Prochlorococcus marinus str. SB: one gene and its partner. The protein of the gene in region 1 binds, or shares a complex with, the protein of each later gene. Links are inferred from orthologs where the notes say so. Each region holds a gene or a part of one and is shown on either strand. Other genes may lie near its edges.

The links. Proteins that work in one complex are often made in the same cells at the same time.
Region 2: the proteins of carB (region 1) and carA are in contact, whole or in part, in a solved structure (PDB 1KEE), measured with the Escherichia coli proteins. The link is inferred for Prochlorococcus marinus str. SB from one-to-one orthologs.

What each region holds. Positions count from the first base shown.
Region 1 is NZ_JNAS01000001.1:274,969-283,274, reverse strand. What follows is about bases 2,135-5,991. They hold carB (carbamoyl-phosphate synthase large subunit), read left to right. Parts: upstream 2,135-2,494; coding sequence 2,495-5,791; downstream 5,792-5,991. Other genes in these bases: EV02_RS07025 (DUF6447 family protein), read right to left, coding at 5,796-5,991; EV02_RS07015 (DUF3318 domain-containing protein), read right to left, coding at 2,135-2,387. In the rest of the region: EV02_RS07000 (asparaginase), read right to left, coding at 1-910; EV02_RS07005 (CGLD27 family protein), read right to left, coding at 911-1,405; rsfS (ribosome silencing factor), read right to left, coding at 1,415-1,759; more of EV02_RS07015, read right to left, coding at 1,749-2,134; more of EV02_RS07025, read right to left, coding at 5,992-6,014; EV02_RS07030 (ABC transporter ATP-binding protein), read right to left, coding at 6,046-7,692; EV02_RS07035 (RNA-binding S4 domain-containing protein), read left to right, coding at 7,810-7,986; tpiA (triose-phosphate isomerase), read left to right, coding at 8,039-8,306. UniProt on the Escherichia coli protein: Large subunit of the glutamine-dependent carbamoyl phosphate synthetase (CPSase).
Region 2 is NZ_JNAS01000001.1:148,923-156,323, forward strand. What follows is about bases 2,360-5,311. They hold carA (glutamine-hydrolyzing carbamoyl-phosphate synthase small subunit), read left to right. Parts: upstream 2,360-3,241; coding sequence 3,242-4,381; downstream 4,382-5,311. Other genes in these bases: trpD (anthranilate phosphoribosyltransferase), read left to right, coding at 2,360-3,227; EV02_RS09165 (STAS domain-containing protein), read left to right, coding at 4,508-4,807; EV02_RS07645 (ribonuclease III domain-containing protein), read left to right, coding at 4,804-5,202; rlmB (23S rRNA (guanosine(2251)-2'-O)-methyltransferase RlmB), read left to right, coding at 5,207-5,311. In the rest of the region: EV02_RS07665 (ABC transporter ATP-binding protein), read right to left, coding at 37-1,782; EV02_RS07660 (DUF3288 family protein), read left to right, coding at 1,863-2,159; more of trpD, read left to right, coding at 2,193-2,359; more of rlmB, read left to right, coding at 5,312-6,211; EV02_RS07635 (DUF1816 domain-containing protein), read left to right, coding at 6,355-6,570; Asp-tRNA(Asn)/Glu-tRNA(Gln) amidotransferase subunit GatA, read left to right, coding at 6,601-7,401. UniProt on the Escherichia coli protein: Small subunit of the glutamine-dependent carbamoyl phosphate synthetase (CPSase).

The DNA.
Region 1 (8,306 bases):
AATTAAAAACTTTTTCTTCGATGTCTTGAATTCTTAATTCAGATATCCACTCTAACTGTTTTAGTAAGTGAAGACTAACAGCATGCTTTGCTCTTTTTGATCCGTCTTCTACTTTTAAAGCTAAACCTATCCCTTCATTTACTTTACATAGACATTGTATTCCCTCGGCTCCACCTTTACCTATAACGTTCCCATGAGAAGCTTTAATTATTTCTGTATCAAATTTATTGTTATCACTTATCATTATTGGATTTATTGTCATAGCTCTACTGATTTGTTCTAATTCAGCATTTTCGGAGCTGCTCAGAAGTGAATATAACCTCGACATTTCTAATAGTTTTAAAAAAAGAGTGGGTGCACCACAATCATCACGTTCTGCGTTTATTTCAGATGGCGGGATTTCAAGTAATTCAGAAACAATTCTGAATATTTCTATTTGAAGAGGATGATCCCCTTTTAGGTAACTATCTAATGGCCAATTCATTTTTTTGCATGTAGCTAAAAAAGCAGCATGTTTACCCGAACAATTATGTTCTAATGGACTTGTCTTGGATTTTGGACATTTAAGATTATTAATGTCAATGTCATATTCCCATAAAATTTTGAAGGCTTCTCTTGAATGAAGTTTTGATCCACTATGTGAACCGCATGCCAACGCAATTGATTTTGATTCATTATTGATTTTTGATGCAGCTCCACTACTAACAAATGGTATTGCTTGAAATGGTTTTAGTGCTGATCTTATGAAACTTTTATATTCTGGGTTACCTGCGCACATTAAAACCCTCCCTTTTTTATCAGTAATAACAGCATGAATTTTATGGATCGACTCAATATTTGATCCTCTAATTAAGGTTGCTTGTAAGGGAGGATTGTTAGAGGTGTAGAGGTTTTTGAAATTAGAACTCATTTAGAAATTGTTATATTGAAAAATCAGAATGCCAGATAAAGCTAAGACTGAAATAATAGAAAAAATTTGAATTAAATTTGTTAAAATAGGTTTTACCTCAATTGAAGCAATAAGTGATTCTTTTTCTTTCAAAACTAATGGTTTTTCCCAAACTTGACCGTCATACCAACCAGATTCCTCATATTCAACTTTTTCAGAAATTAATCTATTAAATATATGCTTCCAACCTAGATATAACCTTATTGAAATTAAAAGAGGTATTGATAAGCTGCTAAAAAAACTTAATAGAATATATTTGAAAAGGGACGTTTTGAAATATACACTTCCTGAAGAAATAACAAGAAATAGAACAAAAGCACCTACCCAGAACTTTATCAATGTAAGAATTAGTGACTTTTTTGTTTTTGGCCAAGAAAAAATTTTAGATTTTGATAATTCTATGAATTCATTTGTGGGTTGCTGTTCTCTAGGGACAGGACATTTAGATTGATTCATAAAATAAAATTATGGAAATAAAAGATTATCTCCATTACTCCAGAATGATTCAAGGTCATAATATTTTCTTATTTCTGGTTGAAAAATATTTACTATTAAATCACCATAATCGAGTAAAGCCCATTTTGCTTCGTTAATTCCTTCTTTTCGTATAGGTTCAACTTTAGCCTTTTCTCTTAGCTCTCCCTCTACAGAGTTAGTTATAGATCTAACCTGTACATCAGATAATCCTTCTGCAATCAAAATCCATTCACTTATATATGATACTTTGTCAATTTTTATAAGTTTTATATCTCTTGCTTTTTTTTCATCACATGCTTTGGCTGCTATTAAAACCAAACTTTTATTGTCCATAAACATTTTCACTTGAAACTGATTTATCAGAGCCTTCTTGCTGAGATAATTCTGATCTTGCTTTTTCTGCACTTTTTCTTAAGGCATCTAATCTATCTTCAAAGAAACTTCTTTTTTTCTTTTTTCGTGTTTTATCTATTAACTCCTTTAATGCTCCTCCAAGACTTTTATAAGCATTTGGAATGCTGTATCCAAATCTACAAGCAAGATCTATGGCTCTTTCATCTGCATAAATAGCATCTTGAAGCTTTTTTTCAGAATTATTTTTTAAATATAATCGATATCCTGCAAAACTTGATAAACCAAGAGCAAGTAATAAAAGTAACCCATCTTGTACCCACAACTCTCCTATCGCCCCTCCAAGTCCTATGGCTAGAGCTGCCATTTCCCATCCATCTCTTGGAATTGTATCATTTTGGATTTTCCCAACCTCGTGCCAAAATAATAAATTTCTATGGTCAATAGCAAAGTTATCCCATTCATCCAAATCTATTTGAATTTCTACTTCGTCACGACCGATTTCCTCAAGTGTTATTAAAGGTGGATCTATAGCCGCAGCAGCTTCAACAAATACCCAACTTTCATTCTCTGGAGGCAACAAACTTTTAAGTCGCTGAAGTTCGCTCATAAAAAATTAATTTCTTTCAATACTATAGAAACAAATGTTGCTTTTCAAGTAACTTGATTAACATCTGATGATTTATAAGTAGCATGAGATAAATGAATGTTTAAATTATGCCTCAAAGAGGTGATCTAAAAAAAATTCTTATTTTAGGTTCGGGACCGATTGTTATAGGGCAAGCATGCGAATTTGATTACTCTGGTACTCAAGCTTGCAAAGCATTAAGAAATGCTGGTTATGAAATTGTCTTGATAAATTCAAACCCAGCATCAATAATGACCGATCCTGATATCGCAAGCAAAACATATATTGAACCATTGACTCCTGAAATAGTTTCTCAGATCATTTTAAGAGAAAAACCTGATGCCATTCTTCCCACTATGGGAGGTCAAACCGCTTTGAATCTTGCGGTTAAATTATCAGAGTCAGATTTTTTAAAACAAAATAATATTGAATTAATTGGAGCTGATTTAAGAGCGATTAATAAAGCTGAAGATAGGAAATTATTTAAAGAATCGATGGAGAAAATTAATGTGAATGTTTGTCCATCTGGTATTGCATCTAATCTAGATGAAGCTATTGAGGTATCAAAAAAAATTAGTTCCTATCCACTTATAATAAGACCTGCGTTTACTTTAGGTGGAGTAGGGGGTGGAATTGCTTTTAACCTTGAAGAATTTGTCGAGTTGTGTAAATCAGGTTTAGAAGAAAGTCCAAGTAATCAAATATTAATTGAAAAATCACTCATTGGATGGAAGGAGTTTGAACTGGAGGTAATGAGAGATACTGCTGACAATGTGGTAATTGTTTGCAGTATTGAAAATTTAGACCCAATGGGAGTCCACACTGGAGATTCGATTACTGTAGCTCCTGCACAGACCTTAACAGATAAGGAGTATCAGAGGTTGCGGGATTTGTCATTGAAGATTATTAGAGAGGTGGGAGTTGAAACAGGAGGGAGTAATATTCAATTTGCAATAAATCCATCTAATGGAGAAGTAATTGTTATAGAAATGAATCCTCGTGTAAGTAGATCCTCTGCTTTAGCAAGTAAGGCAACTGGATTCCCCATAGCTAAGATTGCAGCTTTATTATCTGTTGGCTATACACTTGATGAGATTATTAATGACATTACAAAAAAAACACCTGCATGTTTTGAGCCATCAATTGATTATGTAGTTACTAAGATCCCAAGATTTGCTTTTGAAAAGTTTAAAGGATCATCTAATACATTAAGCACTGCTATGAAATCTGTTGGTGAGTCAATGGCAATAGGTCGTTCTTTTGAAGAATCATTTCAGAAAGCATTAAGGTCATTAGAAGTAGGTATTTGTGGATGGGAATGTGATTCACAAGATGAATTTAAGGATGAGAGTCAAATTAAAAATAGTTTAAGAAACCCTACATCTGAAAGAATTCTCCTAATTAAAAAAGCTATGAAACTTGGGAAGACTAATAATTATATTCAAGAAGTTACAAATATAGATTTATGGTTTATCGAAAAATTACGTAATATCTTTAATTTTGAAAATGATTTTTTGAAAGATAAGCAACTTTATACACTAGATAGAGATTTGATGTTACATGCTAAACAATTAGGCTTTTCAGATCAACAGATAGCGAAGTTAACTAATTCTGAGTTTTTTGAAGTAAGAAGATATAGAAAAACACTTAATATAATTCCAATTTATAAAACTGTTGATACTTGCTCAGCAGAATTCTCATCCTCAACTCCCTATCATTATTCAACTTACGAAGAATCTTTCATTAATTTAAATTCTCAAATTTTTGATAGCGAGATTTCAGAAAATAGTAAATCAAAAAAAATTATGATTTTAGGAGGAGGTCCAAACAGAATAGGTCAGGGAATAGAATTTGATTATTGTTGTTGCCATGCATCATATCAAGCTTCTACAAATGGCTACAAAACAATAATGGTTAATAGTAATCCTGAAACTGTATCAACAGATTATGATACTAGCGATATTTTATATTTTGAGCCTGTAACTTTAGAGGATGTGCTTAACATAATAGAAGCTGAAAATCCTTATGGGTTGATTGTTCAATTTGGAGGTCAAACTCCATTGAAATTATCATTACCTTTATTTGAATGGCTTAAATCTAATGATGGGATAAGAACTGGATCAAAAATTCTTGGGACTTCTCCAATATCTATCGATTTAGCAGAAGATAGAGAGGAATTTACAAAAATTCTTGAAGAATTAAGTATTAGACAACCTTTAAACGGTGTTGCACGTAATCAAAATGAAGCAGAAATAGTAGCAAAAAATATAGGATTCCCCTTGGTTGTAAGACCTTCTTATGTTTTGGGTGGAAGGGCAATGGAAATTGTTAAAGATGAGAATGAATTATCGAGATACATTTCTGAAGCAGTTATGGTATCACCTGATCATCCAATCCTTCTTGATCAATATTTGAATAATGCAATTGAGATCGATGTTGATGCTTTATGTGATTCAAAGGGATCGGTTGTAATTGCAGGCCTAATGGAACATGTGGAACCTGCAGGAATTCATTCAGGGGATTCAGCTTGTTGCTTACCATCAATTTCTCTTTCAATATCTACAATAGAAAATGTAAGGAACTGGACTAAATTAATTGCACAAAGACTAAATGTTGTTGGTTTAATTAATTTGCAATTTGCAGTAATAAATACAAATAATAGAGAAAATAAATTGTTTATTCTCGAAGCAAATCCAAGAGCATCCAGAACAGTTCCATTTGTTTCAAAAGCCATTGGCAAACCAATTGCAAAATTAGCTACTCAGTTAATGCAAGGTTTTACATTAGAAGATCTTAATTTCACAGAAGAATTTTCTCCAAAATTTCAGGCAGTAAAAGAGGCCGTTTTACCTTTTAAAAGATTTCCTGGGTCTGATACATTACTTGGTCCTGAAATGAGATCTACTGGAGAAGTGATGGGTTTAGCTAAAGATTTTGGAATTGCTTATGCCAAGTCGGAATTGGCAGCAGGTAATGGTGTTCCTTCAGAAGGAGTTGCTTTTTTATCTACAAATGATTTAGATAAAAAAAATCTTGAGGAAGTTGCTAGAGAACTGTTGAATTTAGGATTTAAATTAATCGCAACAAAAGGTACAGCTTCATATTTGGTTAATTTAGGAATTCATGTTGAAGAAGTGCTAAAAGTTCATGAAGGAAGACCAAATATTGAGGACCTAATTCGTTCAGGACTTGTTCAATTAATAATTAATACTCCAATAGGCCCACAGGCTCTTCATGATGATGCTTATTTAAGACGTGCTGCTTTAGAATATAATATTCCAACTTTTACAACTATTCCTGGAGCAAAGGCAGCCATTAAGGCGATCAAAGCTTTGCAATGCAATAAAATTAATACCTACTCTCTACAGGAAATCCATAATTGTTAATATTTTATTCTAAGTTTTTTAGTTTTTCTCTCAATTGATTTACTAAGAAGTTTCGACTAATTGAAAGTAATTTGAGAGTATCTTGATGCATCTTGAGTTGTGTCTCCGCGATTTGTAGTACTTTTATAGATTCTTTTATTTCATTAGAAAGTTCATTTATTAAATATTTTTTCCCTTCAAAGGTTAAAACTGGATTTGAAGAGTCATTTGTGTTTTCGCTCATGAATTTACTTTTTTTAATAAGTAAAATAGTATTATAATTTTTTAATAAATTGTTTTTCACATAATTCTTTATAAATTCCAGATTTATTTATTAAATCTATGTGTTCGCCAACCTCAATAATTTCACCTTTATCGAAAACAACTATTTTATTAGCCTCTTGAGTGGTGGCTAATCTATGAGCAATTACAATAACTGTTCTATCTTTCATAGCTCTATTAAGTCCTTTTTGTACTTCAGATTCTGATTCTGCATCCAATGCACTTGTGGCCTCATCTAAAAGAAGGATTGAGGGATTCCCGAGTATTGCTCTTGCAATTGCTATCCGCTGGATTTGACCACCTGAAAAATTTGATCCTCTTTCAGTTATTTCAGTTTCATATTTCTCAGGAAGCTTTTGAATGAAGTTGTGAGCGTTTGCTTTTTTTGCTGATTCAATAACTTCTTCTTTAGTGAAATTTCTGCCCATTCTTATTACATCAATAATTGTTCCTGAAAACAAAAAAGGCTGTTGTTGTACTAATGCAATCTTTTTTCTAATATCTTTTGTATTTAATATTTTGAGATTTTTATCATCTATAAAGATGTCTCCATTATTTGGAGTTATAAACTTTAATATCAAAGCCAACATTGTACTTTTACCAGCTCCAGAAGCTCCAACAAATGCTGTGACTTCCCCTCTTTTTATTTCTAAATTGATATTTTTAAGTACTTGATTATCTTTTTTGTAAGCGAAATTTACTTTCTTGAAACTTATTTTGCCTACAAAATTGGATACCCTTAGTAAATTTTCTTTATCATCTTCTACAGGTTCTTGATTTATGTTTTTCAACCTTTTTATTGAGGCTTCTGCCTGTTTATAGTCATTAAAATTTGTACTTACATGGCTTATTGGATCGATAAGCATTAATATTGCAGCAAAAAAACTACTAAATTCTTCGCTTGTTAGAAGGCCTAGATTGATTCTTGCGGCTCCTAAACCTAATATTGCTAATATTCCAAATGCTTCAACAAATCCTACAACTGGATGTTGAAATGCAAGTAGTTTTAATGTTTTATATTTTGCTTTTTTATTTGTACTTAATCTTTTATAAAATCTTTTCTCAATCCAATTTTCTGCAGCAAATGCTCTTATCGTAGACATTCCATTTATAGATTCACCTATTAAACCTGCTAAATTACTTGTTGATTCTTGACTTTTTTCGGATGCTATTAAAACTCTTCTTCCAAAACTGTTAACTGAGAGAATAATCAATGGTGCTAAAACGAATGTTGATACTGTTAGTGACCAGTCTAAATAAAACATGTAGATTATTACCGCTAACAACTGTAAAGTGCAGGGAATAGTATCTTGAGCTGTTTTATAAATAACTTCGCTTACCCTGTCGGCATCTTCTGTAAGTCTATATGTGATGTCCCCGGCTGAAATATTTTCAAAAGAATTCATCTTTATTTTTTGAATTCTGCTAAATAAATTTCCTCTCATCACTTCACTAATTTCTAATGATGGTTTTGCTATGAATACATCCTGTCCAAATTGAGCAGTTTTCTGAACTAAAAATACGAATAAAGACTTAAATATAATACTAGAAACTTTTGAAAGATCACCTGATCCAATTGCAGGGATTAGGTTTCCAGCTAAATAAGCTAATAAAGGCCAACAAGCTACGTAAATGAGCATGCATACAAAACCCTTGATAAACCTATTTGAATATGGTCTGACTGGTGGTATTAGTCTCAAGATATTATATATTTGATTGTTTATCCTACTTTATCAATATCTTTGTGTATAAAAACAATGAAATTGGATCAATTCTTAAAATGGAAAAATTTGGTATCCTCTGGTGGAGAAGCAAAGATTTTTATTAAATCTGGTTCTGTTAGGGTTAATGGTGTAATAGAAACTAGGAGAGGAAGAAAATTAAATAAGGGAGATAAAGTAATATTTCTAAAAAATGAATTAATTTTTGAATAGTTACCTTATTCAACTCACTTTGTATTAATATGTTTTTCTTGGAGATAGTATTTTGAGAAAATCTGTAATTGCTGGTAATTGGAAAATGCACATGACTTGTGCTGAAGCTAAATCCTATTTAGAAGAGTTTATTCCTTTAATTAAAAACATTAAAGAAGATCGTAAAGTTGTTATTGCGCCACCTTTTACAGCTATTTCAACCTTTTCAGATCATTCTGATTTTGATTATTTAGATATTTCTAGTCAAAATATTCATTGGGAAGATCAAGGGGCATTTACTGCAGAAATATCTCCAAAAATGCTTCTTGAACATGGTGTCT
Region 2 (7,401 bases), 130 kb from region 1 along the record:
ATTTAAATCTATTTATTATAAGAAAAAAAATTATTTTTAGCTCTTAACAATTCTGGTAGCTAGTTCTCTCTCCCAAAGTTGTTTATATATCCCGTTCACTTTTACTAAATCTTTATGAGTCCCTTCTTGTACTATTTCTCCTTTATCCATTACTAAAACCCTATCGCAGGTAGCTGCAACAGAAAGTTGGTGACTGATCATTATAATTGTTTTATTACTTCTATCACTCATTTCATCTATTATTCTTGCTGCTGTTTTATTGTCTACGCTTGCTAAAGCATCATCAATAACAACAATAGGAGAATTGACAAGAAGTGCTCTACCTAATGCAGTTCTTTGCCTTTGTCCACCACTTAATGTAATACCTCTTTCACCAACAATAGTTTTAAACCTTTCTGGAAAACTATTGATATCATCAATTAATCCAGCTTTTGTAGCGCTTTCTTTAACTACATATTTAGAAGCTTTGGGTTCTCCAAAACTTATGTTTTCAGAGATTGTAGAAGTAAATAAGAATGCTTCTTGAGGAACGATTGAAATGTTTTTTCTAAGATCACTTAATTTTAAGGATTTTATATCATTTTCGTCTAAAAATAGTTGATTATCTGGAATTTCAATAGTCCGTCCTAGAGACTTTGCTAATGTTGTCTTGCCACAACCTACTGGGCCAACTATTGCTATAAGTTCTCCAGGATAAATTTTAAAATTGAGACCATTTAATGAATTAAATTTTGATCCTGGATACTTAATTGTTAAATTTTTTGCTTCTATCAATCCTTTAACCTTCCTTTTTAAAAATTTAGTTTCTGCTCTATCAACAATATTCGGATTGTTCTGAAAGATTTCTTCAACACGATCTAAACTTACTTGACCAAGCTGAAAAGTATTTATGGTAAAACCTAATAGAGCTGTTGGGAAGACAAGTCTTTCTACGTAAAGAATTAAAGCTACTAAACCACCTATCGAAATAAATCCACTCTCTAATTGAAAAGTACCTAGTGATAATAATATCAATAACGAAATTGAGGAAATCCCTTGTAACAAAGGGAATAGAGTGCTCGCTGTTCTTGCAAGTTTTATCGCTGAATTTCGATAGTCATTATTGTATATATTAAATTCATTTTTCTCAGCATTCTCTTGTGCATAAATTTTAATGGCGCTTATACCAGATAAATCTTCTTGTATTAGATCACTAAGTTTTGATAATGATTCTTGTTGAGCTTTCCTTTGTTTAACCATTCTGCCACCAAATAGACTTACAATTCCAAGGATTAATGGAAATATCATTAAAGCTGATACTGTTAATGTCTTATTAATCGAAAACATTGAAGGAATAGTGAATGAATAAGCTAAGACAATGTTGCACAAGCTTAAAACTGTAAAACCTAAAAGTCTTCGTATGTTTTCAACATCACTTGTGGCTCTACTAATAATGTCTCCACTTCCTTTTTTTTTGATCCATTCTGGATCTTGTATAAGTAAATGGTCAAAAAGTTTTTGACGAAGATTTACTTCTACTTTTCTACCTATACCGAAGACTATCTGTCTTGAAAATAATCTTATTAAACCCATACAAGTTGCTAAAAATATTAACCATAAAGATTTAGAAATAACAAAATCGGAAGAAAATCCCTTTTGTAATTGGTCAATTATATTTTTTACTTCTAAGGGTATTACAACACTCAGTATATTTACCATCAAGAGAGCTAAAGCTCCATATAAGAATTCTCTTTTGTAGGGTCTTAGGTATTTAGATATAACTTTTATCTTTAAATTTTTCATTTGATTTTGCCGATATGATTAAGATAATGTTTCATTTTTGAATATGTGAGCTAATTTTATAAATGATTCAGTATTTATTTATGGGTAACGAGCAAACTCATCCATTACATGAAACAGACAAAATCATTATAGATTCACTTATCATTAAAAAAACACCAGAAGATCTTGACTATATAAATTTAGCTAGGTTAATAAATCGTTATACCAATTTCCCAGGCGAAATTGAAATTAAAAACGATATTGAAAAAATTTTAAATTTTTGGAAGATCACTAAAAATGAACTTTTTTCGAAAACAAAAAATATTTGGTCAAAAAGCTTCAGGCCTTCTAATACAAATAAAGGTTTAGTTGGCTCAGGTTTTGATACCTCAAATTGAATTTTATCTGCATAATTTTTCTTCAATAAATAAATGTCTTCTAATCTATCAAACGCTGAAATACTAAATAATTTGTTGGAGGGAAGGGACCTTGATGAATTAACTTCTAAATCTTTAATGAAAAGATGGCTTAATGATGAAATTTCAGATGTTGAAACAGGAGCTTTTTTGAGTGCTTTGAGAGCTAAGAGTTCTACAGGTGTCGAACTAAGTTCTATGGCTGAGGAACTCTTAAATGTTTGCGAATTGCCAGCACCAAGACCAAACTTGTATTTAGTAGATACTTGTGGAACGGGGGGTGATGGAGCTAATACATTCAATATTTCAACTGCAGTAGCATTTGTAGCTGCATCTTGTGGGGTAAAAATTGCAAAACATGGAAATAAAAGTGCTAGTGGGAAAGTTGGCTCTGCTGATGTTTTGTTGAATCTTGGCTTAGATTTAAATTGTTCATTAGAAAAAGTAATCACAGCTGTAAGTGAAATTGGAATAACTTTTTTGTTCGCACCTGTTTGGCATAAATCTCTAATAAAACTAGCGCCATTAAGAAAGACCCTTGGAATAAGGACAGTATTTAATCAACTTGGACCATTAGTAAATCCTTTAAGACCCAATGCGCAAGTTTTGGGGGTTGCTTCTGAGGATCTTTTGAAACCTATGGGTAGTGCGCTTTTAAAAATGGGTATGAACAGAGCAATAGTTGTTTATGGTTCTGGCGGTCTTGATGAAGCTTCGCTTCAAGGAGAAAATAAATTAATATTTGTTGAAAATGGTGAATTGCGGTTTTCAGAAATAAATATAACAGACTTTAACCATGAAAATATTACTAACGAAAAACTTGTGGTTTCTGATATTGATTCTAACGAGGAAATATTAAAGTCTGTTTTAAATGGTTCCGGACAAAAATCTCATATTGATGTAGTTGCCTTGAACTCTGCTTTAGTGCTTTGGGCAGCAGGAATTGAGGATGATTTAAAAGAAGGATTTAAAAAGGCTTTATTTTCTATAAAACAAGGAGATCCTTGGAATAAGTTTTTACTTTTAAAAAATTATTTATCTGCAAATTAGTTAATTTCAAATTGATGATTAATCCATATAAGAAAAACGCGAAATTAGTTTTAAGTAATGGAATTGTTTTCCCAGGATTCTCTTTTGGTGCTTCTGGTACAGCCATTGGTGAAATAGTTTTTAATACGGGAATGACTGGATATCAAGAAGTTATTACTGATCCAAGTTATTATGGACAGTTATTAACATTTACCTATCCAGAGATTGGAAATACTGGTATTAATTTTGAAGATTCAGAATCTAATATTAATGTTAAAGGTATAATTGTTAGAAATTTTTCATCGAATAGCAGTAATTGGAGATCACAAAAGAATTTTAATCAATGGTTAGTTGAAAAAAATATTATAGGTCTACATGGAATTGATACAAGAGCTCTTGTTAAAATTTTAAGGTCTAGTGGCGCGATGAATGGAGTTATTACTTCTCTAGATAAAACTGATGAAAGTTGTTTAAAGATAATTTCTGACACTCCAAAGATGGAGGGATTAAATTTATCAAAAGTTGTTTCAACAAAGCAAAAATATATATGGAAAAGTCATACGAAAACAATTTTTGATCTAAGAAAAAGATATGACGAATCTTTTAAAAAGTTAAAAATAGTAGCAATAGATTTTGGAATTAAAAATTCAATTCTAAATAGACTTGTATCCCATGGTTGTGAAGTTTTGGTTTTGCCTTCTCGATCTTCTCTAAATGATGTTCTTTCTAACAAGCCTGATGGTGTGTTTTTTTCAAATGGTCCCGGCGATCCTTCATCTGTTTCTGAAGGTATAGACTTAGCAAAATCTCTCATTGAATATGGTCAGATACCTATGTTTGGTATTTGCCTTGGCCATCAAATATTTGGATTAGCATTAGGAGGTTCAACTTATAAATTACCCTTTGGACATCGTGGTTTAAATCATCCTTGTGGTGAAAATAATAAAATTGAGATAACTAGTCAGAATCATGGTTTTGCTATTGATCCCCATACTCTCTCAAAGGACATAGTTAGAATTACCCACTATAACCTTAATGATAATACTGTGGCTGGCCTAGAGGTTTACAATAAGCCTATATTTAGTGTGCAATATCATCCAGAAGCTGGACCTGGCCCACATGATTCAGATTATTTATTTAAAAAATTTGTTTCTCTAATGTTAGAAAGATGTTGACATATTGTTTTCATTTGATTTGATAATTACATTTGATAAATTAATTTTTTGGAGGTATAAATCATAGAAGATTTCCAGAAGTTAACCGTTTCTTTAAGAGGAAACCTTGAGGTTAAAAGAAACATAATGGTTTTTACTTTTAAAGGCCAACTAGATGCTTTCTCAGAAAAACAATTTAAGACTTTTGTTACTAATAATTTAAAAAATGACCTTCCATTCGTTATAGATCTTACAAAAATAGATTTTTTAGATTCATCGGGGCTGGGAGCACTTGTTCAAACTTCAAAAGAATGCAAAAAGTCAAAACTTGGTTTTTCTGTCGTTGGCAATTCGAGAGTTGCCCAAACAATTAAACTTGTTCGTTTAGGGGATTTTCTTAACTTGAAGTCAAGCCTTGAAGATGCATTAAATTATTTAAAGAATTGAATTATTGGATTCAAAACTTGGTTCCATATGGATCTCCCGAGGATATAGGTGTTATTCAACTTGCTTGGCTTGGAGATTCGGTATGGGAGCTCCATCAAAGACTAAGGCATGTTCATTACCCTCTAAAATCTAAAGACCTCCATTTATCTGTAGTAAATGAAGTAAAAGCAAAATCTCAGTCAAAATCTTTAAGTCAAATCGAACATTTGTTAAATTCAAATGAAATGGATTTAATTAGGCGTGCTAGAAATAAAACAAAGAGATATCCAAAATCTTCAAACCCCACCATATATTCTAGAGCAACAGGTTTTGAAACTCTTATTGGCTGGCTATTTTTAAAAGATCCTCAAAGATTATCAACCCTTTTTGAATATTTAGAATTAAAAATGAATTGAATCTATGAAAAACTCGTCAAATAAATTTCGCGGAAAAAATAATAAAGAACGCAAAAAAAATTCAGATTTTGGTTATTACCCAAAAAATACAAATAGTTCTGAAAAAAATGATAGATTTTTCAACAATTCCGCTAAAAATAAGAAAGTTGAAAATTTAAAAAAAAATGATAAAAATAATACTTTTTCTTATTTAAAAAGAAGAAATCCAAGTTTTAAATCACAAACAGAGTTTCCTAATAAAAATTCTGATATGCATCAAGAGTTTATTAATAAGAGAAATTTTGATGATTGGATATGGGGTAAACATTCGGTTTATGAAGCTCTTAGTAGTGATAGAGCGATTAATAGAATTTGGTGCACTTCGGAAATTTTTTCTTCAGACAAATTCTATATTTTGCTTAAGGATCTTAAATCAAAAGGAGTTCTTATTGAAGAAGTTTCTTGGAACAGACTTTCGCAATTGACATATGGAGCCTCACATCAAGGTATTGCATTGCAGTTAGCGTGCTCTAAAACAATATCCATAGAGCAATTAATAGATTTTTCTAAACAAAATTGTCCAAATCCTATATTAGTCGCTTTAGACGGTATAACTGATCCTCATAATGTTGGTGCGATTATTAGATCAGCAGAAGCATTTGATTGTAAGGGTGTAATTATTCCTCAGAGAAGGTCTGCAGGATTGACTGGAACTGTCGCCAAGGTAGCTGCAGGAGCCTTAGAACACCTTCACGTTAGTAGAGTTGTTAACTTAAATAGAGCTCTTGATGAACTTAAGAAAAATGGTTTTATTGTTGTTGGCTTATCTGGAGATGGTCAATTATCCATGTCAAATTTTAAAGAAAAAGGACCTTTGGTAGTTGTAGTTGGCTCTGAAGATAAAGGTATTTCTTTGCTTACTCAGAAAAAATGCGATTTTATATTAAGTATTTCTCTTAAAGGTAAGACTACAAGTTTAAATGCCTCTGTGGCGGCTGCAATATCATTATTTTACTTGACAGATAAATAATTTTTATTAAAAATTACTTTTTTAAAGACCACTAAAATGTTGTTGTTTCAATACATTAATATGATTAATAAAAATTTATTGAATTTTCACTACAAAATTGTATAGAATTTAACAAGAATTGATGGTCAATCAGGCCAAAAAAATTGATTAGAAATTTTGGAAACAAACTTGGTTTAGCCTGGTGGGCTAAAATTGAGACAGATGAACCTAGTAATACATACTGGTTCGGCCCATTTATTACTAAACGTAGTTTAAAAGAAAATATGTCTTCTTTTATTAAAGATCTTTCTGATGAAGGTTCCAAAAATATTAAACACACTTTAGTACGTTGCAATAAAGAAGAACCATTAACTGTTTGATAACTTTGAATTTAAGAAATAAATTAAAAAATGAATTTTAATTCTTTAAGAAAAGAAATTACCAGTAATAATGTTTCTGTTAAGGAATTAGTTAATGATATCTTTGAAAAAATCGATCAAAAAGATCCTGAAATTAACTCATATATTTGTATTACAAAAGATAATGCTATTGAGCAAGCAGAGAATATTGATAAATTAATTCAAAATAAAGAAAAACTGCCTCCTCTCGCGGGGATCCCAATAGCAATAAAGGATAATATTTGTACCAAAGGAGTCACAACAACTTGTGCAAGTAAAATGCTTAAAAGCTTTGTCGCTCCTTATGAATCTACCGCTTCGAGCAAATTATGGTCTTCAGGGGGAATTTGTTTAGGAAAAACAAATTTAGATGAATTTGCAATGGGTAGTTCAACCGAAACTTCTGTATTTGGTGTTACTTCAAATCCCTGGGATATTAATAGAGTGCCAGGAGGCAGTTCAGGCGGTAGTGCTGCTTCAGTTGCCGCTGGATTTTGTGCTGCCGCTATAGGTTCTGACACAGGAGGATCAATAAGACAGCCAGCTTCATTTTGTGGCGTCGTAGGTCTTAAACCTACTTATGGCAGAGTTAGTAGATGGGGGCTTGTAGCATTTGCTAGCTCTCTTGATCAAATTGGCCCAATTACAAATACTGTCTCAGATGCTGCTGAAATTCTTTATTCAATATCTGGTAAAGACCCCTTTGACTCAACATGTCTTGACAAACCAGTACCGAATTATTTGACTGACTTAAATAAATCTATAAAGGGTTTAAAAATTGGAATCATTAAAGAATGTTTTGATCACCCAGGG